4 regions of the Mesorhizobium sp. M0306 genome follow, and region 1 is predicted to be linked to each of the others. Evidence: predicted binding sites of a transcription regulator. Region 1 holds the regulator's gene; each other region holds the start of a gene.

The links. The regulator PhoB, encoded in region 1, activates phosphate uptake and scavenging genes when phosphate is short. The targets are predictions, from matches to a motif close to TGTCATNNANCTGTCAT.
Region 2: a site for PhoB is predicted at 2,429-2,445, ahead of phnC (phosphonate ABC transporter ATP-binding protein). Genes of this name have one in related genera too.
Region 3: a site for PhoB is predicted at 1,832-1,848, ahead of NKI95_RS17380 (alkaline phosphatase D family protein). Genes of this name have one in related genera too.
Region 4: a site for PhoB is predicted at 5,701-5,717, ahead of phnF (phosphonate metabolism transcriptional regulator PhnF). Genes of this name have one in related genera too.

The regions. Positions count from the first base shown of each region.
Region 1 is NZ_JAMYRY010000001.1:731,601-739,600, forward strand. It holds gene NKI95_RS03755 (sugar ABC transporter permease) at 1-154, opposite strand, end outside; gene xylF (D-xylose ABC transporter substrate-binding protein) at 297-1,337, opposite strand; gene NKI95_RS03765 (ROK family protein) at 1,624-2,868, shown strand; gene phoB (phosphate regulon transcriptional regulator PhoB) at 2,878-3,567, opposite strand; gene phoU (phosphate signaling complex protein PhoU) at 3,584-4,291, opposite strand; gene pstB (phosphate ABC transporter ATP-binding protein PstB) at 4,324-5,127, opposite strand; gene pstA (phosphate ABC transporter permease PstA) at 5,124-5,975, opposite strand; gene pstC (phosphate ABC transporter permease subunit PstC) at 5,979-6,968, opposite strand; gene pstS (phosphate ABC transporter substrate-binding protein PstS) at 7,028-8,000, opposite strand, start outside.
Region 2 is NZ_JAMYRY010000001.1:539,721-547,720, forward strand. It holds gene phnL (phosphonate C-P lyase system protein PhnL) at 1-520, shown strand, start outside; gene NKI95_RS02725 (DapH/DapD/GlmU-related protein) at 517-1,134, shown strand; gene NKI95_RS02730 (DUF1868 domain-containing protein) at 1,686-2,396, shown strand; gene phnC (phosphonate ABC transporter ATP-binding protein) at 2,516-3,364, shown strand; gene phnD (phosphonate ABC transporter substrate-binding protein) at 3,454-4,362, shown strand; gene phnE (phosphonate ABC transporter, permease protein PhnE) at 4,529-5,485, shown strand; gene phnE (phosphonate ABC transporter, permease protein PhnE) at 5,553-6,920, shown strand; gene NKI95_RS02755 (sugar phosphate isomerase/epimerase family protein) at 6,945-7,796, opposite strand.
Region 3 is NZ_JAMYRY010000011.1:44,928-52,927, forward strand. It holds gene NKI95_RS17375 (hypothetical protein) at 1-138, shown strand, start outside; gene NKI95_RS17380 (alkaline phosphatase D family protein) at 185-1,759, opposite strand; gene NKI95_RS17385 (MFS transporter) at 2,040-3,323, opposite strand; gene NKI95_RS17390 (TetR/AcrR family transcriptional regulator) at 3,406-4,011, shown strand; gene NKI95_RS17395 (hypothetical protein) at 4,109-4,699, shown strand; gene ppa (inorganic diphosphatase) at 4,717-5,247, opposite strand; gene NKI95_RS17405 (GNAT family N-acetyltransferase) at 5,364-5,870, opposite strand; gene NKI95_RS17410 (TPM domain-containing protein) at 5,988-6,626, opposite strand; gene NKI95_RS17415 (TPM domain-containing protein) at 6,637-7,479, opposite strand; gene NKI95_RS17420 (TPM domain-containing protein) at 7,532-8,000, opposite strand, start outside.
Region 4 is NZ_JAMYRY010000001.1:529,656-537,655, forward strand. It holds gene NKI95_RS02670 (ABC transporter substrate-binding protein) at 201-1,196, shown strand; gene NKI95_RS02675 (sugar ABC transporter ATP-binding protein) at 1,301-2,854, shown strand; gene NKI95_RS02680 (ABC transporter permease) at 2,851-3,816, shown strand; gene NKI95_RS02685 (zinc-binding alcohol dehydrogenase family protein) at 3,884-4,900, shown strand; gene phnF (phosphonate metabolism transcriptional regulator PhnF) at 4,919-5,662, opposite strand; gene phnG (phosphonate C-P lyase system protein PhnG) at 5,799-6,260, shown strand; gene phnH (phosphonate C-P lyase system protein PhnH) at 6,260-6,871, shown strand; gene NKI95_RS02705 (carbon-phosphorus lyase complex subunit) at 6,873-7,985, shown strand; gene NKI95_RS02710 (alpha-D-ribose 1-methylphosphonate 5-phosphate C-P-lyase PhnJ) at 7,982-8,000, shown strand, end outside.

The sequences.
Region 1 (8,000 bases):
CGACCCAGATGACCAGCAGCGCGCCGACCATGCCGAGCATGCGCGTGTCGAGTTCGGTTGCCTTGAGAAATCGGGCAACGATGCCGAGCTCGGATTCCCGCGCCCGGTCTGCGGTCGAGCTGTCGACCGGCGTGTTGGAAGTCGTGTCGGTCATTATGTTTCTCCCGCCGGGTTGCCGTCTGCCGCGGATGCCGGAAGCAGCCTAGAAGTTATCCGCCGGAAGCGGAAAAACAACTCTTGTTGAAAAAACGCCGCGGCGAGCGGCCGCGGCGTTCGGACTTCTCGGAAACGTCGGGTCAGTTGCAGACCGCAACAGTGCCCGCCGCCACACCCGCGCAGACCTCTTCTTTCTTGATCCAGCCGGCATCGATGACGACGTTGAGGTTATCTTTGGTGATGGCGACCGGGGTCAGGAACAGGGATTTTACGGTGTTGCCGCCGGGCGTGGTGAAATCCTTCACGCCGGCAATGTCGGTCATCTGCTTGCCGTCGGCCAGTTGCGAGGCGATCTCGGCGGCGTTCTTGCCGAGCTCGCGCGCATCCTTCCACACCGACACGGTCTGCGTGCCGAGCGCGATGCGGTTCAGCGCGGCGTGGTCGCCGTCCTGGCCCGAAACCGGAACAGATCCGGCCAGCCCTTGCGCCGTCAATGCGGCGACGACGCCGCCGGCAGTACCGTCATTGGCCGCGACCACTGCATCGACCTTGTTGTCGTTCGCGGTCAGGAACTGTTCCATGTTCTTCTGGGCGTTGGCCGGCAGCCAGCCGTCGGTATAGGCCTCGCCGACATTCTTGATCTTGCCGCTGTCTATTGCGTCCTTCAGTACTTCCATCGAACCGGCAAACAGGAAATCGGCATTCGGATCGGCGCCCGAGCCCTTGATGAAGACGTAGTTGCCTTCCGGTTTCACCTTGAACACTTCGCGGGCCTGCATGCGGCCGACTTCCTTGTTGTCGAAGGTCAGGTAGAAGACGTCCTTGTTCTCGATCAGCCGGTCGTAGCCGACAACCGGAATACCTTCGTCCAGCGCCTTTTGCACGGCCGGCCCGACGGCCGAGGCGTCCTGCGCCAGGATGATCAGTGCGTTGGCGCCCTGCGAGATCAGGCTCTCGACGTCGGTGAGCTGCTTGCCGGGGTTGGACTGTGCGTCGGCGGAAATATACTTGTCGCCGGCGGCCTCGATGGCCGCCTTCATTGCGGCCTCGTCGGTCTTCCAGCGCTCTTCCTGGAAGTTCGACCAGGAAACGCCGATGACCTTGTCTTTAGCCTGCGCCACCGACGCCAGCGCCAGCGTCATGGCGACACCCGCCAGAATGGCGGTCGTGAATTTCTTCATCATATCCTCCCTGCGCCGCGTACGGCGTGACCATTGGCCCAAAGACCAGCTTAGAGGCCCCTAATTTTTTCGAGCCTCGAAAAAATACTGGCCCGATCTCCGGCTGCTGTCAACATCGATTCTGATGGATTTTGATGAGTCTGAGAGTTTTTTCGAGCGTCGGAATAAACGATGACAGCGCCACCTGCATCTGACACTATTTGCCTGCATCCGACACTATTTGTCGGACATTACCGACGGCTTCCGGTTCATGAGCGGCCGCGGCAACCGGGAGGAAAGCAAAACGATGTCGGTCGGAATCCGCCATGACGATTTGCGCCGGCGCAACCGGGCGATGGTGATCTCGGCAGTCCGCCGGGTTGGCCAGCCATCGCGTACGGAGATCGCCGCAGCCACCGGCCTCAGCCATTCGACCATATCGGCGATCTCCTCCGACCTGATACGGGAAGGCATCCTCGCCGAGAGCAAGGCAAGCGAGCCCGTTTCGTTGAAACGCGGTCGTCCGCAGGTCGGCCTCGCCCTCAACCCGGAAGCGGCGGCGGTGCTGACCGTGGTGTTGTCGCTGAATTTCCTGTCGGCCGCCATCATCAACTATGCGGGACAGGTGGTCGCCGAGGAACAGCGCCGGCTGGACACGCTGACCATGCCGCGCGACGAGCTGATCCGTGAATGCATGGCCGTCGTCCGGCGCCGGCTGCAGGATCCAGACCTTGACGTCCGCAGTGTCGCCCGCATCGCCCTGGCGATTCAGGGCATTACCGACTCCCCTGCACGCGCCATGCTGTGGTCGCCGATCACGCCGCAGACCGACATCGCCTTTGCCGACATGCTGGAAGACGAATTCGGCATCCCGGCCACGGTGGAGAACGATTGCAACATGATGGCGGTGGCTTTGCGCTGGCGCGATCCGGATCGCTATCGTGACGACTTCATCGCCATCCTGCTTTCGCACGGCATCGGCATGGGGCTGGTGTTGAAGGGCGAGCTGTTCACCGGCACGCATTCCTCGGGCGGCGAGTTTGGCCACATGATCCATCGTCCGGGCGGCGCGCTCTGCCGTTGCGGGCGGCGCGGCTGCATCGAGGCCTATGCCGGCAACTATGCCATCTGGCGCAACGCCAGGCAGATGAGCGAAGACAGCGAACCCATCGCCGACGTCAGCGACGCCGACATGCGCGCACTGGCGGCCCGGGCGCGCGAGAAAGATGGGCCGGAACGCGAGGCCTACCGCAAGGCCGGCGAAGCGCTGGGTTTCGGTCTCGGCTCGCTGTTCGCGCTGATCGATCCGGCGCCGGTCGCGATGGTCGGCGCCAGTGCCGCCGCCTTCGATCTGATCGAGCCGGCCTTGCGCCAGGCCATCGCCCAGACCGCCGGCGGCCAGCATTCGGGCTCGATCTCCTTCGACACCGAACCAAACGAATTGCCGCTGATCCGCGAAGGCTGCGCGATGCGGGCGTTAAGCTTCGTCGACCAGGAGATTTTCGCGCCGGGCGCGCAAATGAGGCCCGGCGTCAGAAAGCACGTAGCCTGACCAGGCGGGTCAATCTTCCCTGATCGCATAACCGGCACCGCGGATGGTGCGGATGACATCCGGCATGCGGCCGTTGTTGACGGCTTTGCGCAGCCGGCCGACATGGACGTCCACTGTGCGTTCGTCGATGTAGATCGTCTCGCCCCAGACATTATCGAGCAACTGGCTGCGCGAGAAGACGCGGCCCGGATGCCGCATCATGAACTCGAGCAGCCGGAATTCGGTCGGCCCGAGCCTGATCTCGCTCTTCTTGCGATAGACCCTGTGCGATTCGCGATCGAGCACGATGTCGCCGACCTTCAGCACGCTGGACAGCACTTCAGGCTTGGCGCGGCGCAGCAGCGCCTTGACCCTGGCCATGAATTCCGGTGTCGAAAACGGTTTGACCAGATAGTCGTCGGCGCCGGTCGAAAGACCGCGCACCCGGTCGCTCTCCTCGCCGCGCGCGGTCAGCATGATGATCGGCAGCCGCTCGGTTTCGGGGCGCACCCGCAACCGGCGGCAGAGCTCGATGCCGGAAACCGCTGGTATCATCCAGTCGAGCACCAGAAGGTCAGGCACATTCTCCTGCAAACGGATCTCGGCTTCGTCGCCGCGTGTCACCACCTCGACCTGGTAGCCTTCGGATTCGAGATTGTAGCGGAGCAGCACACCCAACGGCTCCTCGTCCTCCACCACCATTATGCGTGGTGCGATCATCGGCTGGGCACCCCCATCATGTCACCGGCGCGGACATTGTCGTTTCGTCCTGCTTCGGACGATTGACCGGCAATTGCTCGCCGGTCAGCACATAATACGCATTTTCGGCGATGTTGGTGACATGGTCGCCGATCCGCTCCAGATTCTTGGCGCAGAACAGCAGATGCGTGCAAGCGGTGATGTTGCGCGGATCTTCCATCATATAGGTCAAGAGCTCGCGGAACACGGACGTGTATTTGACGTCGATGCGCTCGTCTGCGGCACGCAGCTTGGCCAACGCGGCCGCATCGCCTGCGGCATATTCCTCAATGACGCCCTGCACCTGGATGAGCACCAGCTGCGCCATCGCGTCGATGGAATGCGACAGGTCGCGCGGCGTGACGCTGAGGCCGACCGCACTCACACGCTTGGCGATGTTCTTGGCAAGGTCGCCGATGCGTTCGAGGTCGCCGGCCATACGGATCGCTCCGACGACATGGCGAAGATCGTGGGCCATCGGCTGGCGTTTGGCGATCAGGGTGATGGCGCGATCGTCCAGTTCGCGTTGACGCGCATCCATGATGGCGTCGTCGGAAACGACGCGTTGCGCCAGCACGTTGTCGGAATTCAACAAGGCCTTGGTCGCCCCGCCGACCATCGAACCGGCGAGGTCGGCCATGTCGCGGATCAGCTTGCTGATCTGCTCGAGATCCTCGTCGAAAGAAGCGACTGTGTGTTCGCCCATGGTCCTGTCCTCATATGCATGATCGGAACGGCTCAGCCGAAGCGGCCGGTGATGTAGTCCTGCGTGCGCTTCTCGCGGGGCGACGTGAAGATCTTCTCGGTCCGGTCGAACTCGACCAGCTCACCCAGATACATGAAGGCGGTCTGGCGCGACACGCGCGCCGCCTGCTGCATGTTGTGAGTGACGATGACGATCGTGTAGTCGGCTTGCAATTCGTCGATCAGTTCCTCGATCTTGGCCGTCGACAACGGGTCGAGCGCCGAAGCCGGTTCGTCGAGCAGAATGACTTCCGGCTTCACGGCCACGGTGCGGGCGATACAGAGCCGCTGCTGCTGGCCGCCGGACAGGCTCAAGCCGCTGGCGTTGAGCTTGTCCTTGACCTCGCTCCACAGCGCGGCGCGCTTCAATGCCTGTTCGACGCGGCCGTCCATCTCGGACTTGCCGAGATTCTCATAGAGCCTGACGCCGAAGGCGATGTTCTCGTAGATCGACATCGGGAACGGTGTCGGCTTCTGGAACACCATGCCGATCTTGGTCCTCAGGAGGTTGAGATCCTGCGACCGGTCGAGAATGTTCTGGCCGTCGAGCAGCACCTGGCCCTCGGCTGTCTGTTTCGGGTAGAGCTCATAGATGCGGTTGAACACACGCAGCAGCGTCGATTTCCCGCAGCCCGAAGGCCCAATGAAGGCCGTGACGCTGCGCTCGGGCAGCGACAGGCTGATGTCCTTTAGCGCCTTGCTCTGGCCGTAGTAGAAGTTGAGGTTCTTGACCTCGATCTTCGTCTTCTCGGCGACCGTTTCGGTCATCGTCATGTCCGGGGACAACATCTGTGTCATCTGTCCTCTCTGCGTCCGGTAAGGCTGCGGGCGAGGATGCTCAAGCCCAGAACCGTCAGGGTGATTATGAGTGCGCCGGTCCACGCCAGCTGCTGCCATTCCTCGTAAGGGCTGAGAGCGAACTGGAAGATGGTCACCGGCAGGCTGGCCATCGGCGCGTTGATATTGCTGCTCCAGAACTGGTTGTTGAGCGCGGTGAAGAGCAGCGGCGCCGTCTCGCCGGAAATGCGTGCTATCGCCAGCAATATACCGGTGACGATGCCGGACAATGCGGCGCGATAGGCGACCGAACGGATCACCACCCAGCGCGGCGCGCCGATCGCGGCACCGGCTTCACGCAACGCGTTCGGTACCAGGTTGAGCATGTCTTCAGTGGTGCGCACGACCACCGGAATGACCAGGATGGCAAGCGCCACGGCGCCGGCAATGGCCGAGAAATGTCCCATTGGCCGCACCATCAGCTCATAGACGAACAAGCCGATGATGATCGACGGCGCCGACAACAGGATGTCGTTGATGAAGCGGACGACGGTGGTGATGCGCGAAAAGCGTCCATACTCGGCCATGTAGGTTCCCGCCAGCACGCCGATCGGCGTGCCGACGACAACGGCGATGATCGTCATCAGCAGGCTGCCCGCGATGGCATTGAGCAGGCCGCCGGCCTCGCCGGGTGGTGGCGTCATCTCGGTGAAGACCGCGAGCGAAAGCCCGGCTGTACCCTTATAGACCAGCGCGCCGAGGATGAGCGCCAGCCAGGCAAGCCCGATGCCGGCGGCGACGACGCAAAGCGCCATCATCACCGAATTCCTGGCTTTGCGGCGGCTGTGGAGCGATGAGGATGTCGACATCGGTCAGGCTCCCGTACGGGCGTCGATCCGCATCAGCATATAGCGGGCGGCGGCAAGGATCAGGAAGGTGATGACGAACAGGATCAGGCCGAGCGAAACCAGCGAGGAGGTGTAGAGGTCGCCGTCGGCCTCCGTGAATTCATTGGCGATGGTCGCCGAGATCGTCGTGCCCGGCGCGAACAGAGAGGCACTGATGCGGTGCGCGTTGCCGATGACGAAGGTCACCGCCATGGTCTCGCCGAGCGCCCGGCCGAGGCCAAGCATGACGCCGCCCATGATGCCGATGCGGGTATAGGGAATGACCACGCGCCGGGTCACTTCCCAAGTCGTGCAACCGATGCCGTAGGCCGATTCCTTGAGCACCGCCGGCACTGTATCGAAGACGTCCTTGGTGATCGAGGTGATGAAGGGCAACACCATGATGGCGAGGATCAGCGCCGAGGTCAGAAGGCCGATGCCGTAAGGAGGGCCGGCGAAAAGGCTGGATAGTCCCGGCACGCCGTGGAAGATGTTGATGATGAAGGGCTGTATCGTCGTCTGCAGGAACGGCGCGAACACGAACAGGCCCCAGATACCATAGATGATCGACGGAATGCCGGCCAATAGCTCGACCGCTATGCCGATCGGGCGCCTGAGCGGGCGCGGGCAGAGCTCGGTGAGAAACACGGCAATGCCGATGCCGATCGGAACCGCGATCAGGATGGCGATGGCCGCCGTTACCAGGGTGCCGTAGATCGGCGCCAGTGCGCCAAATTTTTCCGTGACCGGATTCCAGCTCTCAGTCGTCAGGAAAGAAAAACCGAAGGACGACAGCGCCTGCCATGAGCCAGCAAACAGCGAGATCGCGACACCGCCGAGGATGACCAGCACCAGAATTGCGGAAGCGCGGGTGAGTCCGTGGAATATGGCATCTGTGAGCGCGAAGCGCCGGACCGTAGCTTCCCTCGCCCGGGCTGCTGCAGATGATGGCATGGCATCGGAAGCGATGGTCATTGGGTCCTCGCGATTGAAGGCAACAGGGAGGGCGCCGTCGACGCCCTCCCTGAAGGAGATTACATAGCCGAGTAGAGCGGCTTGCCGTCGCTGCCGACGACTTCCTTGGCCCACATGGCCTTGACGCTCTCGACCACCTTGTCGGGCATCGGAACGTAGTCCAGCTCGCCGGCCATCTCGTCGCCCTTGTCATATGCCCAGGCGAAGAATTTAAGGGCTTCGGCGGTGGTCGCGGCGTCGTCCGGCTTCTTGTACAGGAGGATCCACGTCGCCGCCGTCATCGGCCAGGACTCGGCGCCCGGCTCGTTGGCGAGGATGACGCCATAGCCCGGCTGCGAGCTCCAGTCGGCATTGGCCGCTGCCGCCGAGAACGCCGCCGCGGCAGGCTCGACCTTCTTGCCGTCCTTGTTGATCATGTCGGTGTGGGTGAGCTTGTTCTGCTTGGCATAGGCGTATTCGACATAGCCGATCGCGCCGCCGGTCTGGGAGACGTTGTTGGCAACGCCCTCATTGCCCTTGGCGCCGATGCCAACGGGCCATTCCACGGCCTTGTCGACGCCGACCTTTTCTTTCCAGTCCGCGCTGACGTCGCCGAGGTAGTATGTGAAGTTGAACGTCGTGCCCGAACCATCGGAACGGTGAACGACCGCTATCGCTTGCGAAGGCAGCTTGACGTCGGGATTGAGCTTCTTGATCGCCTCGTCATCCCAGCTCGTGATCTTGCCGAGGAAGATGTCGGCCAGCGTCGGGCCGTCGAGAACCAACTCGCCCGGCTTGATGCCTTCGAGGTTGACGACGGGAACGATGCCGCCCATCACCATCGGGAACTGAGCCAGTCCGGACGCTTCAAGCTCTTCGCCTTTGAGCGGCGCATCCGAAGCGCCGAAGGTGACGGTCTTGGCCTTGATCTGCTTGATGCCGCCGCCGGAACCGATCGACTGGTAGTTAAGGCCAACGCCTGTGTCTTTCTTGTAGGTGTCGGCCCACTTCGCATAGATCGGGTAGGGGAAGGTGGCGCCGGCGCCGGAGATG
Region 2 (8,000 bases), 190 kb from region 1:
CGACGCAGGCCAGATCATCGTCCAGCACGAGGACGGGCTGATTGACCTGCCTTCGGCCAGCCCGCGCACCGTGCTAGCTGTGCGCCGGCTCACGATCGGTTATGTCAGCCAGTTCCTGCGCACTGTACCGCGCGTCTCGGCGCTCGATGTCGTGGCCGAACCGCTGGTCGAGCGCGGCGAAGAGCGCGAAGTAGCGCGCGGTAAGGCGCGCGCCTTGCTGGCGCAGTTGAACCTGCCGGAGAAGCTCTGGGCGCTGCCGCCGGCGACGTTCTCCGGGGGCGAACAGCAGCGCGTCAACATCGCGCGCGGCTTCATCACCGAGCACCCGATCCTGCTGCTCGACGAGCCGACCGCCTCGCTCGATGCCAGGAACCGCGACGTGGTGATTTCCCTGATCGCCGCGAAGAAGGCGGCGGGCGTCGCTTTGCTCGGCATCTTCCACGATCACGACGTGCGCGAGGCTGTGGCCGATCGCATCATCGACGTGACCGCCTTCGCCGCGGGGAAAATCGCGGCATGACGAGGAAATTGTCGGAGGCGCCGCTGGTCCACGAGACGGCGGAGATCGAGAGCTCGACGCTTGGCCGCTGGACCGAGATCGCCGAACGCAGCCGGGTCTCCGAGAGCATTCTCGGCGACTATTCCTACATGATGCAGGACTGCGCCGTCTGGTGCGCGACGATTGGCAAATTCGCCAACATCGCCGCTAGCGTGCGCATCAATGCCACCAATCATCCGACCTGGCGGCCGACGCTACACCATTTCACCTATCGCGCCTCCGACTATTGGGACGACGCCGAGCACGAGAGCGAATTCTTCGCTCAGCGCCGCGCCAAACGCGTCACCATCGGCCACGACACCTGGCTCGGTCACGGCTCGACCATCCTGCCCGGCGTCACCGTCGGCGATGGCGCGGCGGTCGGTGCCGGGGCGGTCGTCTCGAAGGATGTGGCCCCCTACACCATTGTCGGCGGCGTACCGGCCAAGCCGATCCGCGAACGCTTCGACCGCCGCACTGCGGAACGCTACCAGGCGCTCGCCTGGTGGGACTGGGATCACGCCCGGCTGCGCGCCACGCTCGACGATTTTCGGGAACTGTCGGCCAATCAGTTTTTGGAGAAGCATGGGGGTTGACGCCCCGAATAAGTCAGCCGCTCAGGCAAATGTCCAAAATAATAGAAAGAAATCCTAACGTGATTAGAATAGCAACACCAGTCTGATTTAACCTGATAAGTTCTATAAATTTTTTGTCATAACCAATATCTACAAGTGATTTTTGTTTTTCTTCAATCTTATTTGCGAAATTTATCGTAACTAACGCGATTAAAAAAATGAGAATCATTAGAATAATGGCCGCGTCGCGCCCATTTCCATAATTGTACAAGTATCCCGATATTGGATGGTTCAAGCTACCAACCCGATATACGGACATCAAAACCAGGGCCACTGTGAAACTTATCGCAGCGACTACCCCTGCAGCATACAGCCGCAACCACTGGCGCCAACGTAGCAATTAGGAAGCCTCTCTTTGATACGGATTTGAATCTTTATTTCAATCTTGATGATGTGCAACCCCGGCAGAATCGCTTGGCGAATCCTGCCTTTGATATTCTACTTCTTGGCACGGTTTTCATGTCCCTGACACATCGTCGGGGCAGGACGCGGCCTTTCCTCTGGAGATCGCAATGCCTGTTTCAGTCAAACCTTCGCTCGCCGGATTCTTTGCCGGCGCCAACCCGACCCCTCCGCTGCATCTCGGCAGGCGCTACGACACCTCTGGTAATTTTCTCAACGAGCCCGGCAACACGGTCGTCTGCCATCTCGTCAATGGCTCGGCTTCAGAAGCGGGGGTCATCGAGGTGCGTGAGCGGATGCGCGCGATGCCCGATGCCGACCGGCTGGCCTTCACGCCGGTCTCCAGCCTGCACATGACGCGCTTCCAGGGCATCATCGAACATCGCCGCCGCCTTCCCTACTGGCCGCAGGACGTGCCCCTCGACACCAGCATCGACGCCATGACCCGCCTCTATCTGGAACGCCTGAACGGCTTCAAAGGCTGCGGTGCTTTCAACGTCAGGGTCGTTGAAATCGTACCGACTGGCCTGACCGTCGCCGGCGCTTCCACCGAGGACCGGCGCGTTATGCGTTCCTGGCGCGATGCCCTGTCGGTGCCGTTCGGATACCGGCATCCCGACCACGACAACTATGTGTTCCACATCACCTTCGCCTACCCGATTCGGCGCCTGGACGACGACCGGGCATCCGCATGGCAGGATCTGTTCGATGACTGCCTGTCGCTCCTTGCGCATCAGGCACCGGTGATCGAGCTGCGACCACCGGCTTTCTGCAGCTTCAGCGACATGAAGCATTTCGAGGAGCTTGTTGTGCTGGGTTGATCGCGCTGCGAGGCTGTGGGCGGTAACAAAACTGACATCAATCCGACACCGCAGGTTCATGCGGCTGCGCTAGCGAGAGTTAACAGACCTTCAATTGCGACTGGACTGGAGCCTGCACCATGTCAGCTACGCTCGAAATCCGCGGCGTCACCCGACGGTTCGGCAAGAACACCGCCGTCAGCAATGTTCACATCTCCATTCCGCAAGGCCAGATGGTCGGCATCATCGGCCGCTCCGGCGCCGGCAAATCGACGCTTCTGCGCATGATCAACCGCCTCATCGATCCGAGCCAGGGATCCATCCTGTTCGACGGCGTCGAGGTCTCCGGGTTGCGCGGCTCGCCGCTCCGGCGCTGGCAGCGCGACTGCGCCATGATCTTCCAGCAATTCAACCTGGTGCCGCGCCTCGACGTGCTGACCAATGTGCTGCTCGGCCGGCTCAACCACCGTTCGACCCTGTCCAACCTGTTCGGCATGTTTTCCCGCGGCGAATGCGCCGAGGCGGTTGCAGCTCTCGAGCGCCTCGACATCGCCCGCACCGCGCTGCAGCCTGCTGGCACCCTTTCCGGCGGCCAGCAGCAGCGCGTTGCGATTGCGCGTGCCATGATGCAACAGCCGAAGGTGTTGCTCGCCGACGAGCCGATCGCCTCGCTCGACCCGCTCAACGCCAAGGTGGTGATGGATTCGCTGCAGGACATCAATTTGCGCGAAGGCATCACCGTCATCACAAATCTCCATACGCTTGATACGGCCCGCAACTATTGCAACCGCATCGTCGGCATGGCCGCCGGCAAGGTGGTCTTCGACGGCCCGCCCGAAGACCTCAACCGCGAGGCCGTGCGCATGGTCTACGGCGCCGACAGCAATGGCGCCGAAATCTCCGAGGCCATCACCTCGACCATTGTCGCCGTCAAACAGAAGATCGCTGCATCCGCCGGACCGCTCGAGCCAGCGTTTCCTGGTTGCTGAGAACGGCCTGATCGCTCGCCCGCGTCAAAGGCACCCGTCAAAAATTCGAACGCTACCGGCGCGAGGCCGGGACCAACAGGAGAGAGATAATGTTCAGGAAGATGGTTTTCGGTGCGGTTTCATTGCTCGCCATCGCAGCAAGTGCTGCTCACGCCCAGGATATCAAGGAATTCCGCGTCGGCATTCTCGGCGGCGAGAACGAAGCGGACCGGCTGCGCAACTTTCAGTGCCTCGCCGATCATCTGAAGACCGAATTCGGTTTCGAAAAGGTCTCGCTGTTCCCGGCTGCCGACTATGATGGCGTCATCCAGGGCCTGCTCGGCGGCACGCTCGATTTCGCCGAGCTTGGCGCGTCAGGCTATGCCAGCGTCTATCTCAAGGATCCGAACGCCGTCACCCCGATCCTCACCACCCAGCAGACCGACGGCGCGACCGGTTATTATTCGATTGGCCTGGCGCTGAAGTCGTCCGGCATCACCGACATCAAGTCGGCAAAGGGCAAGAAGCTCGGCTATGCCGACCCGGATTCGACCTCCGGCTATCTGATCCCGCTGACCCAGATCCCGAAGGACACCGGCGCTTCGAACGAAACCTTCTTCGCCTCGACGCAGTTCAATGGCGGTCACGAGAACAACGTTCTCGCCGTCCGCGACGGCAAGGTCGACGTGGCGGTTGACGATTCTTCCGGCATCGGCGACTTCAAGAACGGTTACACGTCCGGCACCTTCCACAAGGAAGTCGCCAAGGGCGCCGTCGACCCCAACGACTTCGTCGAAGTCTGGCGTTCTGGCCTGATCCCGAACGGCCCGCTGGTCGTGCGCACCGCGCTCGGCGGCGATATGACCGCCAAGCTCGCCAACTTCTTCACCAGCCTGCCGGCCAAGGACAAGCCCTGCTTCGAGGCCATCGAAGGCGGCGATTTCACCGGCTACGTTCCGGTGAAGCCGGACTTCTACAGCGTCATCGTCGAAGCCCGCAAAGCCGCGATCGGCGGCTGACGACAATTGCGGAAAGGGCGGCGTCCATTAGAGCGACGTGCGTCCACTTGGACGCACAAAGTACGCTCTAACACTTAGATGCCGCATCGTGCTTTCCGAAAGTCGAACTTCGACTTTCGGGCCGATGCGGTCGCCGCCCTTTTTGCGTGTCCGCTCGTGACCCCGTATGACCTTCGCCGCTACAATTCGTTCAGACGCGGTCCGGCAGGCAGCAGACGCCTGGCGACGCCAGACGTCCTTGCGCCGGTTCTACACGGCGCTCGGCATCGGCTTACTGCTTGTCGCCATGTGCACAGCCATGTGGTTCGCCGACGAGGCCAATGCGGGGCATTTCTTCGATCGGCTACCGCACATACTGGATTTCCTTAGTTGGCTTGTTCCCAAGGACTGGAACGACGTCTGGCGGGCGCTGTTCGACATCGCATCGCCGCACGACAAGGGCAGCCAGGAGTTCAATTTCCCGCTTGGTCGCGTCTATCTCTGGGGCGGCTTTTATCTACCCGAATATTTCGAGCTGATGCTCACCACGCTTAACGTGGCGCTGGTTTCCACTTTCATCGGCTTTGTCTTTGCGGTGCCCTTTTCCTTCATCGCCGCGCGCAACTTGACGCCCAGTCCGGTGCTCAGGCTCGTCGTCAAGCGCTTCATGGAACTGCTTCGCGCCTTCCCGGAGATCGTCATTGCCGGCCTGTTCGCAGCCATCCTCTCGACCGGCCCGGTCGCGGCCATCATCGCCATCGGCCTGCATTCGATCGGCGCCCTCGGCAAGCTCTTCTACGAGATCAATGAAAACATCGACATGCGCGCCGAAGAAGGCCTGCGCGCGGTCGGCGCCAACTGGTTCGAGCGCGTGCGCTTTGCCGGCCTGCCGCAAGTGCTGCCCAATTTCATGTCCTACACGCTGCTCAGGATCGAGATCAATGTGCGTATCTCGACCATTATCGGCGCGGTCGGTGGTGGCGGCATCGGCGAGGAACTGAAGCTCTCCATCTCGCGCGGTTTCGGCGCCAAGACGCTGGCATTGGTGCTGCTGCTGTTCACGACGATCTTCCTCGTCGACCAGTTTTCCGCCTGGCTACGCCGCAAGCTCGTCGGTGAGCAGGCATTCATGATGGGCGCCTGACCATGATCCCAAAAAGTGGATTCCGGTTTTTGGAAAAGATCATGGCAAATCAACAAGAAGACTGCCCATGGCCGCAATGACCGCCGATGAGATGCAGTCGATCGAGGAGCGCTTTCCCCAAGTGTTCCGGCGGCCCCTGTACAAACGCTTCGGCCCGCTGGTCCTGTTCACCGGCATCCTGCTCTACCTCCTCTACGCCTTGTGGTTCTTCAGCCTGCCGCAAGTGCTGAGGGAATCGCACTGGGAGCGCCTGCCGCTCTTCCTGACGCAATGGATCAGCTACGATCTGCAGCCGGAATTCCGTCTCGACCAGCCTCAGATCACACCCAGATACCCGCGTTTTTCGGCGCTTGGCGAAGACCCGCATCCCGATTGGGTCATCACCAATGCCAACGGCTCCTACACCATCCTGATCGACGGCCGAGCCAAATCCGTCACCTTCGACAAGGCCGAGGCGACGCTTGTCGCCTTTGGCCGGACGGTGCCGGTGTCGTTGGCCAGCGGCAAACCGGTAATATCCGGCCCGGTGCCGGAGTGGATCACCGTGCATGACGACGAAATCGTCGCCAGGATGGGCTTTGCCGGCGAGGTCCGTATGACCGTCGATCGCGTCAAGGTCCGCAAGCGCTTCCTTGGCTGGGCGAATTTCGTCTTCGACACACGCTCGCCCTTCTTCGGCAAGTCACCCGGCGACGTGGTCTCGTTGCTGATGTCCGGACCCCAGCTCAAGCCGGGCACATCCAATCTGGCACTGGCCGGCGACAACATCTGGAACAACGCCCAGTGGCAGCATGGCGATGTCTGGACGAAGCTGTTCCAGACCATCGTCATGGCGTTTCTCGGCACCTTGCTCGGCGGCATCGTTGCCTTCCCGCTTGCCTTCTTCGCCGCACGCAACATCACCCCGAGCGGCCTGCTTAGCCAGGTGCTCAAGCGGTTCTTCGATTTCATGCGTTCGGTCGACATGCTGATCTGGGCGCTGTTCTTCACCCGCGCCTTCGGCCCGGGTCCGCTTGCCGGCAGCGCCGCGATTTTCTTCACCGAGATCGGCACGCTCGGCAAAGTCTATTCGGAAGGCCTCGAGAACATCGACGACAAGCCACGCGAGGGCATCCAGTCGACCGGCGCCAACGGCTTGCTGGTGCAGCGCTATGGCGTGCTGCCGGAAGTGATCCCGGTCTTCATCAGCCAGACACTCTATCAGTGGGAATCCAACACCAGGGGCGCGACGATCATCGGCGCCGTCGGTGCCGGTGGCATCGGCCTGAAGCTCTGGGAGGCGATGCGCACCAATTCCAACTGGGCCAATGTCTTCTACATGGTGCTCTTGGTCCTGCTCGTCGTTTTCATCTTCGACAACATTTCCAATTTCCTGCGCCGCCGCTTGAGCAGGACGATCCACGACTACAACCGGATCCAGGCCGGCCAGGATTAACGGGGGCGTTGCGCAGGCGTGCGGTTAGGGCGCCTTCCTCCATCCATTCCTGATATGCTTGTAGCCGTCGCGGTAGACGGCTTCCGGGCTTTCGGAAAAGTCGCGCCACACCTTGGTGGCCCCGGCCAAATCCTTCAGCGAGCGGCCGAACGCCTCGATTGTCAGCCAATCGTCATAGCCGCTGTTGCGAATGGCTGAGAAAGTCTCCTTCCAGGGGATGTGGCCGCGGCCCGGCACGCCGCGATCATTCTCCGAAATATGGATATGGACGACGTTCTTGCGGTTGCGCGAATAGGCGCCGATCGGGTCGGCCTCTTCGATGTTGGCATGGAAGGTGTCGTACATCGCCTTGATGTGCGGCCGGTCGATCGCGTCGATATGCTCCGACAAATCGTCCATCGTGTTGAGCAGATAGCATTCGAAGCGGTTGAGCGCCTCCAGCCCGATGGTGACACCCTTGTTGCCGGCATGGTCACCGATGGCGCGCTGCGAAGCGATCGAACGTTTTTTCTCGGCCGCCGTCGGCCCGCTGCCGGAGAAGGCCCCGAGTGTCGAATGCAGCGGGCCGCTCAACGTGTTCGCGCCAAGCGCCTGAGCGCAGTCGATCGCCGACTTCATGTAGTCGATGCCGGCCTTGCGCGTCGAGGCATCCGGCGAGATCAGGTTCATCGCCGGATCGCCCATCGCCGAGACGGCGGTGCGTTGCAGCCCGATACGGTCGAGCAGCTCGCCGAGTTTCCTGTAGTCGTCCGGCGTGCCGGAGAAGACCGGTATTTCGACGCCGTCGAAGCCGGTCGCCTTGATGTCCCTGAGTAGCGGCTCGTGTTTTTTCGAGACACTGGTCGTCCACAACAACATGCACATGCCGATTTTCATCGACGCCCCCTCCCTTTGACGGCCGGGCTTGCTCCTCTGGCGACTTCGCCACAAGCCCCCTCATCCGGCCGCTTCGCGGCCACCTTCTCCCCGCTGGGGAGAAGAAGCAGACGCCAACGCTGGCGATCTCCTCTCCCCTCGGGGAGAGGTCGGATTGCCCCGAATTGCCCTTGCAATTCGGCTGGCAATCCGGGTGAGGGGGGC
Region 3 (8,000 bases), on a different contig from region 1:
CTTTTTGCCGATGCTCCCGATGGCGTCGATTCGGTGGTGACCGGGCCGGTCAGCGCCGCCTTCAAGCAGCGGCAGCAAAATGCCGGATGCGACAGCGCCGTCTGGCCCAACATTCCCGTCGTCTGCTATCCCGATTGATACACGTCCTACCCTCGGGCTAGCCCGAGGGTAGTGGCGCAGTCGCTCACGCCGACCGCACTGGATCGAGCGTGACCTTGTAGAGTTCGCTGTCGTCGCGATCCATCAGCCGCACCGTCAACTGCTCGGTGGCGCCATCGATGTCGACGAGCCCGAAGAACTGCAGGCCGGCCGACGGCGGCAGGTTTTGACCCTGTTCGGCCGTCGGTGCCTTTATGAACTTCAACTCCGGGCCGAACGTCATGTCGAAACCATTAGGCCCGAACGTGCCGGAATGGATCGGACCCGAAACGAATTCCCAAAACGGGTTGAAGTCCTGGAACTGCGCCTTGTCCGGATTGTAGTAATGCGCGGCTGTGTAATGCACGTCTGCGGTGAGCCAGACAGTGTTACTGATGCCCGCATTCTTTATATAGCGAAGAAGGTCGGCAATTTCCAGCTCGCGCCCCTTGGCCGGGCCATTGTCGCCATTGCTGACTGCCTCGGCCCCGACCTTCTTGGTACCGTCATTCCAGACCACGAGGCCGAGCGGCATATCGGCGGCGATGATTTTCCACGTCGCGTTGGAATTTGCCAGCTCGCGCTTCAACCATTTGATCTGCTGTTCGCCGAGGATGCGCGATTCAGGCGTCATCGTCTCCTGCATGTCCGAACCGTTGGGGCCGCGGTAGGAACGCATGTCGAGGAAGAACACGTCGAGCAGCGGACCATAGGCGATCTTGCGGTAGACGCGGCCGGGCTCCGACGGTTCGTAGCGGATGGTCGTCATCTCGTGGAAGGCGCGCGCCGCACGTGCCGCAAGCACATGGATTGACTTTTCGGTGTAGCGGTCGTCGGCCGACAGGTCCTTCGAGTCCGACCAGTTGTTCAGCACCTCATGGTCGTCCCACTGATAGAAAGTCGGGCAGATGGCGCTGAGCGCAAGAACGTTCTTGTCCATCATGTTGTATTTCCACTGCGCCCGGTATTCGTCCAGCGTCTCGGCAACCTTGCGCTTCTCGTCGATCAGCACTGTGTTTTTCCACTTGCCGCCATTGGGCAGGTCGACCTCGTCCTTCATCGCGCCATCGGCATAGATCGTATCGCCCGAATGCAGGAAGAAGTCGGGCGTGTGCTTCGCAATCGTGGCATAGGTCTTCATGCCGGTGTCATCGATGCCCCAGCCTTGGCCGGCGGTGTCGCCCGACCAGGCGAAACGAATGTCGCGCTTCGAGGCAGGTGCCGTGCGGAAGCGGCCGACGATCGGCTCGGAAACGGCGTTGATGTCGGAAAGATCGGCCGCGACCATGCGGTAGAAGATGTCCTGGTCGGAGGCGAGATCGGTAAGCAGCCGCTTCACCGTATAATCGCTGGCCGGCGAGGTGTCGAGCGGCGCCAGGCGGACGGCATTGGCGAAGCTTTCCGTCGACGACACTTCGAACATGACGCGCGACGGCCGGTCCGTGCGCGTCCAGACCATGCCGCTGGTCGCGTCGACGTCGCCGGACTGAATGCCATGGGTGAAGGCCGGGCGCTGATTGGCGCGCGAGTAAGAGGGAAGGGCGAGACCCGAGGCGCCGACCAGGCCAACGGCGCTGGCCGACGTGACGAAAGCGCGCCGTGTCATCGAAATCTTGTTCATGGCTGTCTCCTGGATGGCGTTGAACGTCGCCGCCAAGCTCCAGCTTCAATGTTTCAGGCACATTTCGAAACGATGAAGGTTTTCTGACGATCAACAGGCTGGCGAATCTCCCTCCTTGAGGGGGAGATGTCGCCGAAGGCGACAGAGGGGGTTGTCTCGCATGGAGCGCCGACCTCTTGCGCCTACGATAAGGGGCCGAGCCCGGTCGGACCGCCCCCCTCTGGCCGCTTCGCGGCCATCTCCCCCTCAAGGGGGGAGATTAGCGCTCAGCCGTCGCAGCTCAAGCCGCCTGCGGTTCCGGATCAAACGCCGGGCGGGCGGTGTTGATCAGCAGCGAGATGCAGGCGGCGGCTATTGCCGTCATGCCGGCGATCAGGAAGGCAAGCTCGTAATTGCCTTGCAGCTCGCGCATGGTGCCGCCGAAAAAGGCCGCTGTCGCCGCACCGACCTGATGGCCGGCGACGATCCAGCCGAAGACGATCGGCCCGCTGCGGTCGCCGAACGCCTCGTTGGAAAGCCTGAGCGTCGGCGGCACGGTGGCGATCCAGTCCAGTCCGTAAAACACGGCGAAGATGATCAGGCTGGTGGCCGAGAAGCCGGAATAAGGCAGATAGATCAGCGACAGGCCGCGAATACCGTAATAGACGCCGAGCAGCTTGCGGGGGTCGAAACGGTCGGTGAGCCAGCCCGACAGTGTCGTGCCGATAAGATCGAAGATGCCCATCATCGAGAGCAGGCCTGCGGCCTGCACTTCGCCGATGCCCATGTCGCCGCAAAAGGCGATCAGATGCGTGCCGACCAACCCGTTGGTGGTGAAGCCGCAAACAAAGAAGGTGGCGAACAGGTACCAGAACACGCGCGTACCGGCAGCTCGGCGCAACGTGCTCAGTGTATGCGCGAGGAAATTGCCTTGCGCGGCCGGCGGCGCCGGCGGCACGTCGTCGGCCTCGGCACCGTAACGCATCATGCCGATCGAGGCCGGGCGCTCCGGCACCAGCATGTAAACCAGCGGCACCAAGGCGGCGGTGGCCACGGCAATGGCAATGGCGACCGGCTTCCAGCCGCCCGACTGGGCGAGCGAGGCGAGCAGCGGCAGGAAGACCAGCAGACCGGTGGCGCTGGAGGCCGACATCAGCCCCATCACCAGGCCGCGATTGGTCTTGAACCAGCGGTTGACGATGGTTGCGCCGAGCACGGTGGCGACAGCGCCCGAACTGATGCCGGAAAACACGCCCCAGGTGAGGAGCAGATGCCATGGCTTGGTCATCAGCAGGCTGAGCGCGGTCGATCCGGACATCAAAAGCAGCGCGGCAAGCAATGTGCGGCGCAGCCCGATCCGCTCCATCAGCGCTGCGGCAAAGGGCCCGGTCAGGCCATAGAGGAAGATGCCGGTGGCCGCCGCCAGCGAGACGACGTCGCGCCGCCAGCCGAAACTGTTCTCCAGCGGCAGCATCATGACTGCCGGCGCCGAACGCAGGCCCGCCGCGATGAGCAGGCAGAGGAAGATGACGGCGACCACGACGAAAGCGTAGCGCTGGCCAAACGGACGGGATTGAGCTATCATGTTACTGACCGGTACGTTGCAGGAGCGCGAAACATACGTACCGACCGGTAACATTGTCAACCAGGCAATCGGCAGACCAGGCATGAAAAACATTGAACCAACGATCAAAGCCAATGACGCACCGCCGCCTCGCGCCGCCGAACGGATCCTCCAGGTGGCGCGCGATCTGTTCTATAGGCAAGGCATCAGGGCAATAGGCGTCGATGAGATCGTGCGGCGTGCCGGCGTCACCAAGCCCAGCCTCTACCGCAGCTTTCCGTCCAAGGATGAGCTGGCCGCATCCTACCTCCGGCACTATGACCTCGAATTCTGGGAACGCTTCGACGTGGCGGTGAATGCCCATCCCGGCGATCCGCGCGCCCAGATCGTCGCCTTCCTGACGCGTGTCGGCAAGCGCACGCAAAGGCCCGACTATCGCGGCTGCGGCATGACCAATGCCGCGGTCGAATATCCCGAACATGGCCACCCGGCCCGCGTGGTGAGCGAGGCCAACAAGCAGGAATTGCGCCGACGCCTGCGCGCCATGGCGGCGGCAATGGGTGCCCGCGACGCCGACACGCTGGGCGACGGGCTGCTGCTTCTGATCGAGGGTGCCTATATCAGCGGGCAGCTGTTCGGTGCCGGCGGACCGGCGAAGTCCGTGGCCCGCAACGCCGACCTTCTGATCGAAGCAAGCTTGAAGAAATAGCGTTCCGTTTACCAGATCACTGTGAGCAGCCTGAGTTCGTCTAGGCTGCCGCTAAATTTGACGGTACGCTGCGGCAGCCCAAACGGAGTTGTCCGCCATGCGCGCTCTTTTGATCCCATTTGCCTTCGCTGGCTTCTGCAATGCCGCCCGGGCTGGCGACATATCCAGCGTCTATAGCGATCTCGTCTGGGAGAAGGACTGCGTGACCTATGCCCAGGCGGAGGAAGGCGACGGCGACTGGGCCGACCTCGCCTGTTCGGGCTATGGCGGCTACCCGGTGATGGTTTCCTACGACGATGCGCGGGAATCGCTGTTCTACGGCTTTCCACCTGGCGATATGACCACGGTCTGGGAAAGCTTTTCCGGTCTCAATTCGGCTGGACCCAAAGTCGAGTGGCGGATCGAAACCAACGGCAAAACTGTCGTCCCTTTCGCGGTCATCCATCGTCGCTCGATCAGCGATAGCGAGGGCGAGAACAAGTCGACGGAAGTCCTGATCGTCGCCAAGGTTGCCCAGCCTGACGCCCACGAAGGCTGCACGATCGCCCTTGTGCTCGCCACCGGCAATCCCGCCGCCAACGATCAGGCGCGCAAGCTTGCCGACGAGAAGGCCCGCACCTTCGCCTGCGGCAAGGACAAGCGTGTGGTGATCGGCAACACGCCCGATTTCGGCCGCGTCGATAACTGATTATTTGCGCCCGTTAATTACTTGCGCTTGGCCCGCTCGATTGCCTCGACGATCATCTTCTTGGCATAGGCGGCGTCGTACCAGCCCTCGATCTTGACCCATTTGCCGGGTTCGAGATCCTTGTAGTGCTCGAAGAAGTGCTGCACTTGCTGGCGGGTAATGTCGGGCAATTGGGTGTATTCGTGAACGTCCTCATAGCGCAAGGTCAGCTTGGGCGAAGGCACCGCGATGACCTTCTCGTCCTGGCCGGCATTGTCCTCCATCACCAGCACGCCGATCGGCCGCACATTGATGACACAGCCCGGCACCAGCGCGCGTGTGTTGCAGACCAGCACGTCGATCGGGTCGCCGTCGCCCGACAGCGTGTGCGGCACGAAACCGTAATTACCGGGATAACGCATCGACGTGTGCAGGAAGCGGTCGACGAACAGCGTGCCGGCCTCCTTGTCCATCTCGTACTTGATCGGCTCGCCGCCGATCGGCACCTCGATGATGACGTTGACGTCCTCGGGCGGGTTCTTTCCGCTGGCAATCGCTTCGATACGCATCGCTTTATCCCTCTCTCGATTGGAGATCGATAGCGGGCGACGGCGAATGGTGCAATGCGGCGAATGGTACGGGGAGATCGTCCGAACCGAAAACCGGCCGGATCATGCGCTGGCCGTCATTCCCAGACGAAAGCGACCTTCTTCAGCGCTTTCTGCTCGAATATCTCGACGCCCTCGGCAACATCGCGGCCACCGGCGCCGGCATAGAAGGCAAGTGCGTTCTGATTGTCTTCCAGCGCCCAGACCACCATGCCTTTCAGGCCATGGTCGGCCAGCCGTGCCCGTGCGGCCGAGAACAGCCGGCTGCCGAGCCCGATGCCTTGATATTCCGGCCGCAGGTAAAGTTCGTAGATCTCGCCCTGCTGCCTGAGTTCGCGGGCGCGGTTCTTGCCGATCGTCGCATAGCCGGCAATTTTGCCGCCGATTTCGACGACCAGGACGGTGGCAGCGCGGCGAATGGCATTCGCCCACCAGTCGGCGCCGCGGCGGTTGATCATCGATGTCAGCGTGCGGTGCGGGATGATGCCCGAATAGGCGCCGCGCCAGGCCTCGAGATGCACGTCGGCGATGGCGGCTGCATCGCGCGGTTCGGCTTTCCTGATGTCGATGCTCAGCGTATTCATGATTGGTTAACCATAAACCCGCTGCGCCCGATTGCAAGAGTCCGGTCAGCCGCCGCGATGCTTTCACACAGCCGGACGGTGCGTCCTTGAGACGCTGCAAAACCGCTTTTGGCGAGATCAAATCTCGACCAGATGGTCGTCCAGTTCGTTGCTGTCGCCGGTCGAGACCGGAAAATGCTCGGCCAGTACCGCACCGACCGCTTGGATCGCCTTGACGAACCCCTCGGCAAGCCGATCGTCGCCGGCATGCGCCGTAAGGTCGCGGACGACACCGTCCCAGACATGCTGGCCGACACGAGAATCGATCCCGCTGTCGGCGACCACCTCGGCATAGCGCTCCGCAATCGAGACGAACACCAGCACGCCGGTGCGCGCCGTGGTGCGGTGGACGTTGCGAGCGAGGAACTGCTTCATCGCATTGGCGTGGGCGGCCTGGTAGCGCAGACGCCTCGGCACCAAATGGATGCGCAATGCGGGCAGTGCCCACAACAGGATGAGCACACTGGCAAGCGCCAGAAGCTCGGCGATGACGAAATGCGGCAAGCGGATCGACAGCCACCAGGCTTCCAGCCCGTAACCGACGCCGAGACTGACGACGAGCATGCCGAGCATCGCCATGAAAGCGGCCGGGAAGAAATAGCCGTCGCTGGCGTGCGCCACGACGCAGTAGATCTCGCCGTCGGTCTTTGATTCGGCAGCGCGGATCGCATCGGCGATGCGCTCATGATCCTCGGGGCTGATCGGTCGTGTTGCCATGATTGATGTCTCACCAGCTTCCTGAAGAACCGCCGCCGCCGGACGAACCGCCGCCGCCTGAAAACCCGCCGCCGGAACTTCCGGACGACCAACCGCTGCCGGAACTTCCAGACGACCAGCCACTGCCGGACGAGGTCCCCGACGTCCAGCCCCCGCCACCGGAGGGTGACGAACCTGGCCCACGGCCGTAGCGGAACGTCATGCCCAGCCATTTGTACACGCCCGGCGACAGTTTCGTGCCGAAGATCGGCGGCAGGAACGCCATTGCCAAGCCGCCGAAGAACATCGTCGCCCACAGGACGATGAACAGCACGAAGATGGGATCGACAGGGTTGTCATTCGCCGGATTGCGCTTGCCGCGCGCCTCCAGTTCTTCGGGATTGCCTTCCAGCACCATGATCATGTCGTCGACGGCCTTGCTGATGCCGCCTGAGAAATCGCCGGCACGGAAAGCCGGCACCATGTCGTTTTCGATGATCAGCTTGGTGTGCAGATCGGTCAGCGTGCCTTCCAGCCCATAGCCGACCTCGATGCGCATCTTGCGGTCGTTCGGCGCCACCAGCAAAAGCACGCCGTTGTTCTCCTTCGCCTGGCCGAGTTTCCAGGCGCGAAACAGCCGGTTGGCGTAAGGCTCGATCTCCTCGCCGTCGAGGCTGGGGATGGTCGCGACGACGATCTGGTCGGACCCCTTGGTCTCGAAATCGGCAAGCTTCTGCGTCAGCGCCGCCTTGGTCGCGGTATCGATGATGCCGGCATTGTCGACGACCCGTCCGGTCAGCGCCGGCAGTTCGGCGGCGAAGGCCGCGAAGCCGACCAGCAGCACCGCCATGGCCATAAGCGCGGTGCCGATCATTTTTATGAAACGGCCGGATTCCACCGGGCTGATGGCGTGTCTTGTCATCTCGTCACCAGCTCCCCGAGGAGCCGCCGCCGCCGGACGAACCGCCGCCGCCGGAAAACCCGCCACCGCTTGAACCCGACGACCATCCCCCGCCGGAACCTCCCGACCAGCCGCCGGACGACCGCCGGCTTGGCTCGAAGGTCATGCCCAGCCAGCGATAGCGGCCGGGACCGATCTTCTGGCCGAAGATCGGCGGCAGGATGGAGGCTGCGAGGCCGCCGAAAAAGATGATTGCCCAGATGGCTATGAAGATCGTGAAGAACAGATCGTCGCTGTTGAACGGCGGCTGCTGGTTGCGTTCGCCGCGCGCCTCCAGCTCTTCGGGATTGCCTTCCAGCACCATGATCATGTCGTCGACGGCCTTGCTGATGCCGCCGGAGAAATCGCCGGCGCGGAAGGCCGGCACCATGTCGTTTTCGATGATCAGCTTGGTGTGCAGGTCGGTCAGCGTGCCTTCAAGCCCATAGCCGACC
Region 4 (8,000 bases), 200 kb from region 1:
GGAGATTGGCAGCGGAGTTCCGACAGAGCAAGCTTTCCCGCCGAGCCATTCGAAGCGGCCATCAAACATCGCTTGCGCCGACCGAGATGATGCACTATCAAAATGCGGTAAATGTTTTTTATTGATAAAGTTCCGTTTGGGCCGCGCCATCCGAATGGAGCTTCCGTAACATTCACCGGGCGACTTAGGGAGGACTCCTAATGAAATTCGTGACCAGCATTCTCAATCGCCGCGCCTTCGTGGCACTCACGGCCGCCTCGATGCTTGCCGGCGTGATGCATTCGGCACCGGCATCCGCGGCTGACGCGACCATTCCGATCATCGTCAAGGATACTACGTCCTTCTACTGGCAGATCGTTCTGGCCGGCGCCCGTAAGGCCGGCAAGGATCTCGGCGTCAACGTGCCGGAACTCGGCGCCCAGGCCGAGACCGACGTCAACGGCCAGATTTCGATCCTCGAAAATGCCGTCGCCGGCAACCCGGCCGCCGTCGTCATCGCGCCGACCGAAGCCAAGGCGCTCGGCAAGCCGATCGACGAGGCCGCCACCAAGGTCAAGATCATCGGTATCGACTCCGGCGCCGACTCCAAGGCCTTCACCTCGTTCCTGACCACCGACAACATCCAGGGCGGCCGCGTCGCCGCTGACGGCCTTGCCGCAGCCATCGGCGAAGCCAATGGCGGCAAGATTGAGGGCGACGTCGCCCTGATCACCGCGCTTCCGGGCGCCGGCTCGCTCGAACAGCGCGCCCAGGGCTTCAAGGAACAGCTCGCCGCCAAATATCCGGGCCTCAAGCTGGTCGCCGACAAATACGCCGACGGCCAGGCCACCACCGGCCTCAACATCGCCACCGACCTGATCACCGCCAACCCCAACCTCAAGGGCATTTTCGCCTCCAACCTGATCATGGCGCAGGGCGTCGGTCAGGCGATCGCCGAGAACAGCCTCGCAGGCAAGGTCGGGCTGGTCGGCTTCGACAGCGACGAGAAGCTGATCAAATTCCTCAACGACGGCGTCATTTCGGCTCTCGTCGTCCAGGATCCGTACCGGATGGGCTATGACGGCATCAAGACGGCGCTCGCCGCCTCGAAAGGCGAGAAGGTCGAGGCCAATGTCGACACCGGCGCCAATTTGGTCACCAAGGCCAACATGAAGGATCCGAAGATCGACGCGCTGCTCAATCCGAAGCTCGACTGAGGATCGCCGCAAGTGAACTGTTTCCGGGGCCTTTTCGCCCCGGAAACATCCCACTCGTGCCAATCGCGAGGCCAATCTTTGGGGGCCAATCTGGGAGGATTGTCATGATGTCGACGGCGCAGGAACTCCATCCGGCCCCAACGCTGGAACCGGGCAGGACCATTCTCGAACTGCAAGGGCTGGAAAAGCGCTATCCCGGCACCCACGCGCTGAAGCCTGTCGACCTCGCCTTCAAGGCCGGCGAGATCCACGCCATCGTCGGCGAGAACGGCGCCGGCAAATCCACCCTGATCAAGCTTCTGACCGGCGTCATGCCGCGCACCTCCGGCGACGTCATCTGGGAGGGCAAGCCTGCCGCATTGGCAACGCCGCATGAGGCGATGGCGCTCGGCATCAATGCCGTGCATCAGGAAGTCGTCCTGTGCCGCCATCTCACCGTCGCCGCCAACATGTTCCTCGGCGAGGAGGATGCACGTTTCGGCATCCTGCAGCAGCGGGCGATGGTCAGGCAGGCGCAGAAGATCATCGACGATCTCGGCTTCGACCTGCCGGCGCATGTCATGCTGGGTGACCTGACCATCGGCCAGCAGCAACTGATCGCCGCCGCCCGCGCCACCGTGCGCGGCACCAAATTCCTGATCTTCGACGAACCGACCGCCTACCTCACCCGCAAGGAGGCCGACCAGCTGTTCACGCTGATCCGCCGGCTGAAGGGCGAAGGCGTCACCATCATCTACATCAGCCATCGCATGGAAGAAGTGTTCGAGCTCGCCGACCGCGTCTCGGTGCTGCGCGACGGCACGCTGGTCGGCACCAGGAATATCGCCGAGACCAATGACGCCGAGCTGGTCAAGATGATGATCAACCGCTCGATCGAGCAGGTCTACCACAAGGAGCATTTCACCCCCGGCGCGATGCTTGTAGAAACCAGGAACCTGTCCGGCAAGGGTTTCGAAAATGTCTCGATGTCCGTCCGCGCCGGCGAGATCGTCGGCCTCTACGGCCTGATCGGCGCCGGCCGCAGCGAGTTCGTCACCACGCTCTATGGCCGGCACCGCAAATCGGCCGGCCAGATCCTGTGGGAGGGCAAGGAGGTCAAGGTCAATTCCGAACATGACGCGATCAGGCTCGGCATGGCGCTGGCCCCGGAAAGCCGCCGCGACCAGGGCCTCTGCCTCAACCTGCCGGTCGGGCTCAACCTCAATCTGCCGATTTACAAGCGCATCTCGAATAATCTGCTGATCTCCCGCGCGCAGGAAAAGGCGCAAGCCGATCGCCAGATCGCCGACCTGCGCATCAAGACGCCGACGCGCGGCGCGCTGGCCTCCAGCCTGTCCGGCGGCAACCAGCAGAAGATCGTCATCGGCAAATGGCTCGCCCATGGCGCCAAGCTGTTCATCTTCGACGAGCCGACTGTCGGCGTCGATGTCGGCACCAAGGCCGAGATCTACCGCCTGTTTGGCGCGCTGCTGTCCAAGGGAGCCGGCATCATCCTGATCTCGTCCTACCTGCCGGAGGTCTATGAGCTCGCCGACACGCTGCACGTGTTCCGGCGCGGCAAGCTGGTGGCCACGCATGGGTTTCGTACCGCTGACCACGAGGAGATCCTCACCCAGGCGCTGGCCGAGAAACAAGAAAAACCGGGAGGACGGATATGAGCACCGAGGCGATCGCTGTCGAAAGGCCGAAACGCAATTACAACGCCCTGTTCGGGCTGACACTGCTGGCGCTGCTGGTTCTTTTGTGGGTCATCCTGTCGGTGGCGACGCCGAGCTTCGCCTCCGCCAACAACATCTCCAACCTGTTGCGGCAAGGGTCGATGATCGCCATCCTGGCGGTCGGCCAGACCTTCGTCATCATCACCGGCGGCATCGACCTTTCCGTCGGCGCCGTGGTCGGCTTCGCCACCGTCATCGTCGCGATGCTGATCAACGCCGGCACACCGGTTTTCCTCGCCATCCTGATCACCTTGCTGGTCGGCGTCGCCATCGGCATGTTCCATGGCTTCGGCATCGTCAAGATGGGCCTGCCGCCCTTCATCATCACCCTGGCAACGCTGACCTCGCTGCGCGGCATCGGCCTGTTGATGACCAACGGCAACTCGATCTCGATCAACAACGACGCCTTCCAGACGTTCTCGCGCAGTTCCTTCGTCGGCGTCCCCAATCTGTTCTGGATGGTGATCCTGGTCGGCATCCCGGCCTACATCTTCCTGCACCACAGCCGCTGGGGCCGCTATCTGTTCTCGGTCGGCTCCAACGCCGAGGCGTCGCGTCTGTCGGGCGTCAACGTCCAGCGCACCATCTACATGGCCTACACGCTGTCCGGGCTGTGCGCGGCCTTCGTCGGCGTGCTGCTTGCCTCGCGCATCGGCATCGGCAATCCGACGCAGGCCGAGGGCTGGGAATTGCAGGCGATCGCCTCCTCGGTGATCGGCGGCACCTCGTTGTTCGGCGCTGTCGGCTCCGTGCACGGGCCGCTGCTCGGCGCCTTCATCCTTGCCACCATCAACAACGGCGCCAATCTGCTTAACGTCAACGCCTTCTGGCAGCGCATCATCACCGGCGTGCTGATCATCGTCATAGTCTATTTCGACGGGCTGCGCCGCCGCGGCAAATAGATCGCCTCCCAACAGCCGGCCTCGCGACAGCAGAGCCGGCGGTGCCATGAACCGACTGGATTGAAGCATGAAAGCCGTCGTCTGCCGCTCGCCCGGCGAACTTGTCCTCGAAGATCGCCCGGCGCCTGGCGCGCCGCCCGCCGGCTGGGCGCTGGTCGCCGTCAGCCATGTCGGCATCTGCGGCACCGACTATCACATCTTCGAAGGCAAGCACCCGTTCCTCGCCTATCCCCGCATCATGGGCCACGAGGTTTCCGGCACCGTGATCGAGGTTGGCGAGGACGTCGATCTCGCCGTCGGCGAAGCGGTGATCGTCAATCCCTATCTCGCCTGCGGCAAATGCATCGCCTGCCGGCAAGGCAAGCCCAATTGCTGCATCAGGATCGAGGTGCTCGGCGTCCACCGCGACGGCGCCATGTGCGAGCAGCTCCTGGTGCCGGCGCAAAATCTTTATCCGGCAAACGGCCTGTCGCTGGCCGATGCCGCCGCCGTCGAATTCCTGGCGATCGGCGCCCATGCCGTGCGGCGCTCGCTGGTTGATCCAGGTGCGCGCACGCTGGTCATCGGCGCCGGCCCGATCGGGCTCGGCACGGCGCTGTTCGCCCGCATCGCCGGGCTCGACGTGACGCTGCTCGACATGAGTGCGGAGAGGCTGGGTTTCGCCGAAAGCGAACTCGGCTTCGCGACCCTCGACGGCTCGCGAGGCACCGCTGCCGACCTGGTGCGGGAAGCAACCGGCGGCGACGGCTTCGATGTGGTCTTCGACGCCACCGGCAGCACCCGGTCGGTGCAGTCGGCCTTCGCCCATGTCGCGCATGGCGGGGCGCTGGTCCTGGTCAGCGTCGTCAAGGACGACATCGCCTTTTCCGATCCCGAATTCCACAAGCGCGAGATGATGCTGATCGGCAGCCGCAACGCCCTGCGTGCCGATTTCGACCATGTCGCCGCCTCGATCCGCAACGGCGCGGTGCCGCTGGCAAAGCTGGTCACCCACCGCACCACGCTTGGCGAGACGCCGCGTGACCTCGCCCGCTGGGCGCATGAGAAGTCCGGCCTGATCAAGGCTGTCATTCAGGTCGGATGATGCCAGGGCTGGCGCATCTCAGAGCGCCGACAGTTTGAGCTCGATCCGCTCGGCCGGGAAGCGCGACTCCGAAAACTGTATCGGCTGACCGTCGGGCGTGACGTTGACGGCGACCGTCACCAGCACGATGGCGCCGGGCTGCAGCTCGAGGTCGGCAAGGTCGGCGGCATCCGCATGGCGCGCCGACAGCACTGTCGATTGCCGGAGATAGTCGTCGATGCCGAAACGTGCCAGCGATGCCGTGATCGAACCGGTTTCCGCCATGGCGGCATCGATGCCGGCAAAGCGCCTGGCATCGAACCAGCCGGCAGCGCGGGACACCGGCATTCCATCGGCTTCGCCGCGCGTTTCCAGGCGTATCACATCGGCCCCCTTCGCAAGGCCTAAGCCCTCTGCGACACGACGGTTGGCCGGCTCGACCGATGACGCGAGCAAGGTGATATGCCGCTCGGACGCCTGTCCTTGCAATCCCTCCGAAAAGCGGGTGCGCGCGCCGATCGGATAGGACAGCCGCCTGCGCGAAAGCACGAAGGTGCCGCGCCCCTGCTCCGCCCTGAGCACACCCTCCTGCACCAGCGCTGCGATGGCGCTGCGCACCGTATGGCGGTTGACGCCATAGCGTTCGGCCAACGCGATCTCGGGCGGCAGCGCGGCATTCTCGGGAAAATCGCCGACGGCGATCGAATGCAGGATCTGGTCGGCGATCTGCCGCCACAGCGCGACACCGCTGCGCCGCTCGATGCTGCTGGGCTGCCCGATCATTTCCGCCCCCGATCTTTTTGCCCCAGACATTTTCCTCGTGTCATGCACTCGTCATGGACACGCATTAGAAAATAGATATAATTTGTATAATTGTCTATATCAATAGACAAATGAACGCAGACGAGGAGCACCGGCCATGCGAGGACGGGAAGTGCGAGAGCAGGCCGAGCGCAAGGCCTTGATGGCGACGCTGGCCCAATCGGCCGGCGACGATATCGTCCGCCTCTGGGACGAAGCCGGCCTGCCTTCTGAGGCGGAACTTCTGCGTGGCCCCGAAACCGGCTTGGTTACCGTGCGTGGCAGCATTGGCGGCGGCGGCGCGCCCTTCAATGTTGGCGAGGCGACGGTCACCCGCGCCACGGTGCGGCTTGCGTCCGGCCATGTCGGCCACTGCTATGCGCTCGGCCGCGACAAGCAGAAGGCAAGGCTGGCGGCAATCGCCGACGCGCTCTGGCAGGATCCTGCCTACCGCAACGAGGTCGAGACCAGGATCGTCGCGCCCTTGCAAGCGGCACTGGCCAAGGCGCGTGACCAGCGCCGCGCCGAGACGGCGGCGACCAAGGTCGATTTCTTCACCATGGTGCGCGGAGAAGACTGATGGACGCTGCTGTGCAATCGATCGAAGGCGGCTTTGCCGACCCGGTGTTCAACGCCCAGACCGTATTCCGTGTCGTCATGGACGCGATGGTGCGCCCGGGCAGCGTGCAGCCGCTGCCGGCCCTCGCCCAGCCGCCGGCGCCGCTATCGGTCACCGCCGGCGCCATTGCGCTGGCGCTGTGCGACAACGACACGCCGCTCTGGCTCGACCTGGTTTTGCAGGGGTCGGCGGCGATGAAATCCTGGCTTGGCTTCCATACCGGCGCGCCGCTGGCCAACACCCCGGCCGACGCGCATTTCGCGCTGATCGCCACGCCGGCCGAGATGATGGCGCTCGACGGCTTTTCGCAAGGCACCCAGGATTATCCCGATCGCTCCACGACGCTGATCCTCGAGGTCGGCGATCTCGTCTCCGGCGCTCCGCTGCTGCTCGAAGGCCCCGGCATCGAGACGACGGCGACGATCGCGCCGGCGCAAATGCCGCGTCATTTCGTCGAGCAATGGAAGCAGAACAACCAGCGCTTTCCGCGTGGCGTCGACGTCATCCTCGCCACCACCGACGCAATTGCCTGCCTGCCGCGTACGACGCGCATCAAGATCATGGAGGCGTAGCATGTACGTCGCGGTAAAGGGTGGCGAAGCGGCCATTCGCAATGCTCACAAACTGCTCGCCGACCGCCGGCGCGGCGATCGTTCGGTGCCCGCACTTCGGCTCGACCAGATCGTCGAGCAGCTGGCGCTCGGCGTCGACCGAGTGATAAGCGAAGGTTCGCTTTATGATCGCGAACTGGCGGCACTCGCCATCGTCCAGGCGCGCGGCGACATGATCGAGGCGATCTTCCTGGTTCGCGCCTATCGCACCACGCTGCCGCGTTTCGGCTACACCAGGGCGATCGACACCGGCACGATGCTGGTCGAGCGGCGCGTGTCGGCGACCTACAAGGACCTGCCCGGCGGCCAGCTGCTCGGCCCGACCTTCGACTACACCCACCGGCTGCTCGATCCCGAGCTTGCCGCCGGCGGCGATGTCGCCGAACCGGAACAGCGTGCAGGCGAAGCGGAGGCGATGCCGCGCGTCTCGGCCATCCTCGCCCGCGAAGGCCTGATCGAGCCCGACGGCGACATGCCTGGGGATCATGTCCCCGGCGACATCACCCGCGAGCCGCTCGAATTCCCGATGGCGCGTGACATCCGCCTGCAGGCGTTGTCGCGCGGCGACGAGGGGTTTCTGCTGGCGCTCGGCTATTCCACCCAGCGCGGCTACGCGCGCAACCATCCCTTCGTCGGCGAGGTTCGCATCGGCGAGGTCGAACTGGAACTGGACGTGCCGGAACTGCCCTTTGCCGTGCCGCTCGGCAGCATCCGCGTCACCGAATGCCAGATGGTCAACCAGTTCAAGGGCTCGGCCAAGGCGCCGCCGCAATTCACCCGCGGCTACGGCCTCGTCTTCGGCCAGAGCGAGCGCAAGGCGATGGCCATGGCGCTATGTGACCGCGCTCTACGCGCCTCGGAACTCGGCGAGGACGTCGTCTCCGCCGCGCAGGACGAGGAGTTCGTCATCTCGCATTCCGACAATGTCCAGGCGACCGGCTTCGTCGAGCATCTGAAGCTGCCGCACTATGTCGACTTCCAGGCCGAGCTCGACCTCGTGCGCCGCATGCGCGCCGAGCATGATGCCCGCGAAAACGCCGGCAAGGGCGAAGAGGAGAGGGAGGCAGCGGAATGAGTGCACAACCAGCGG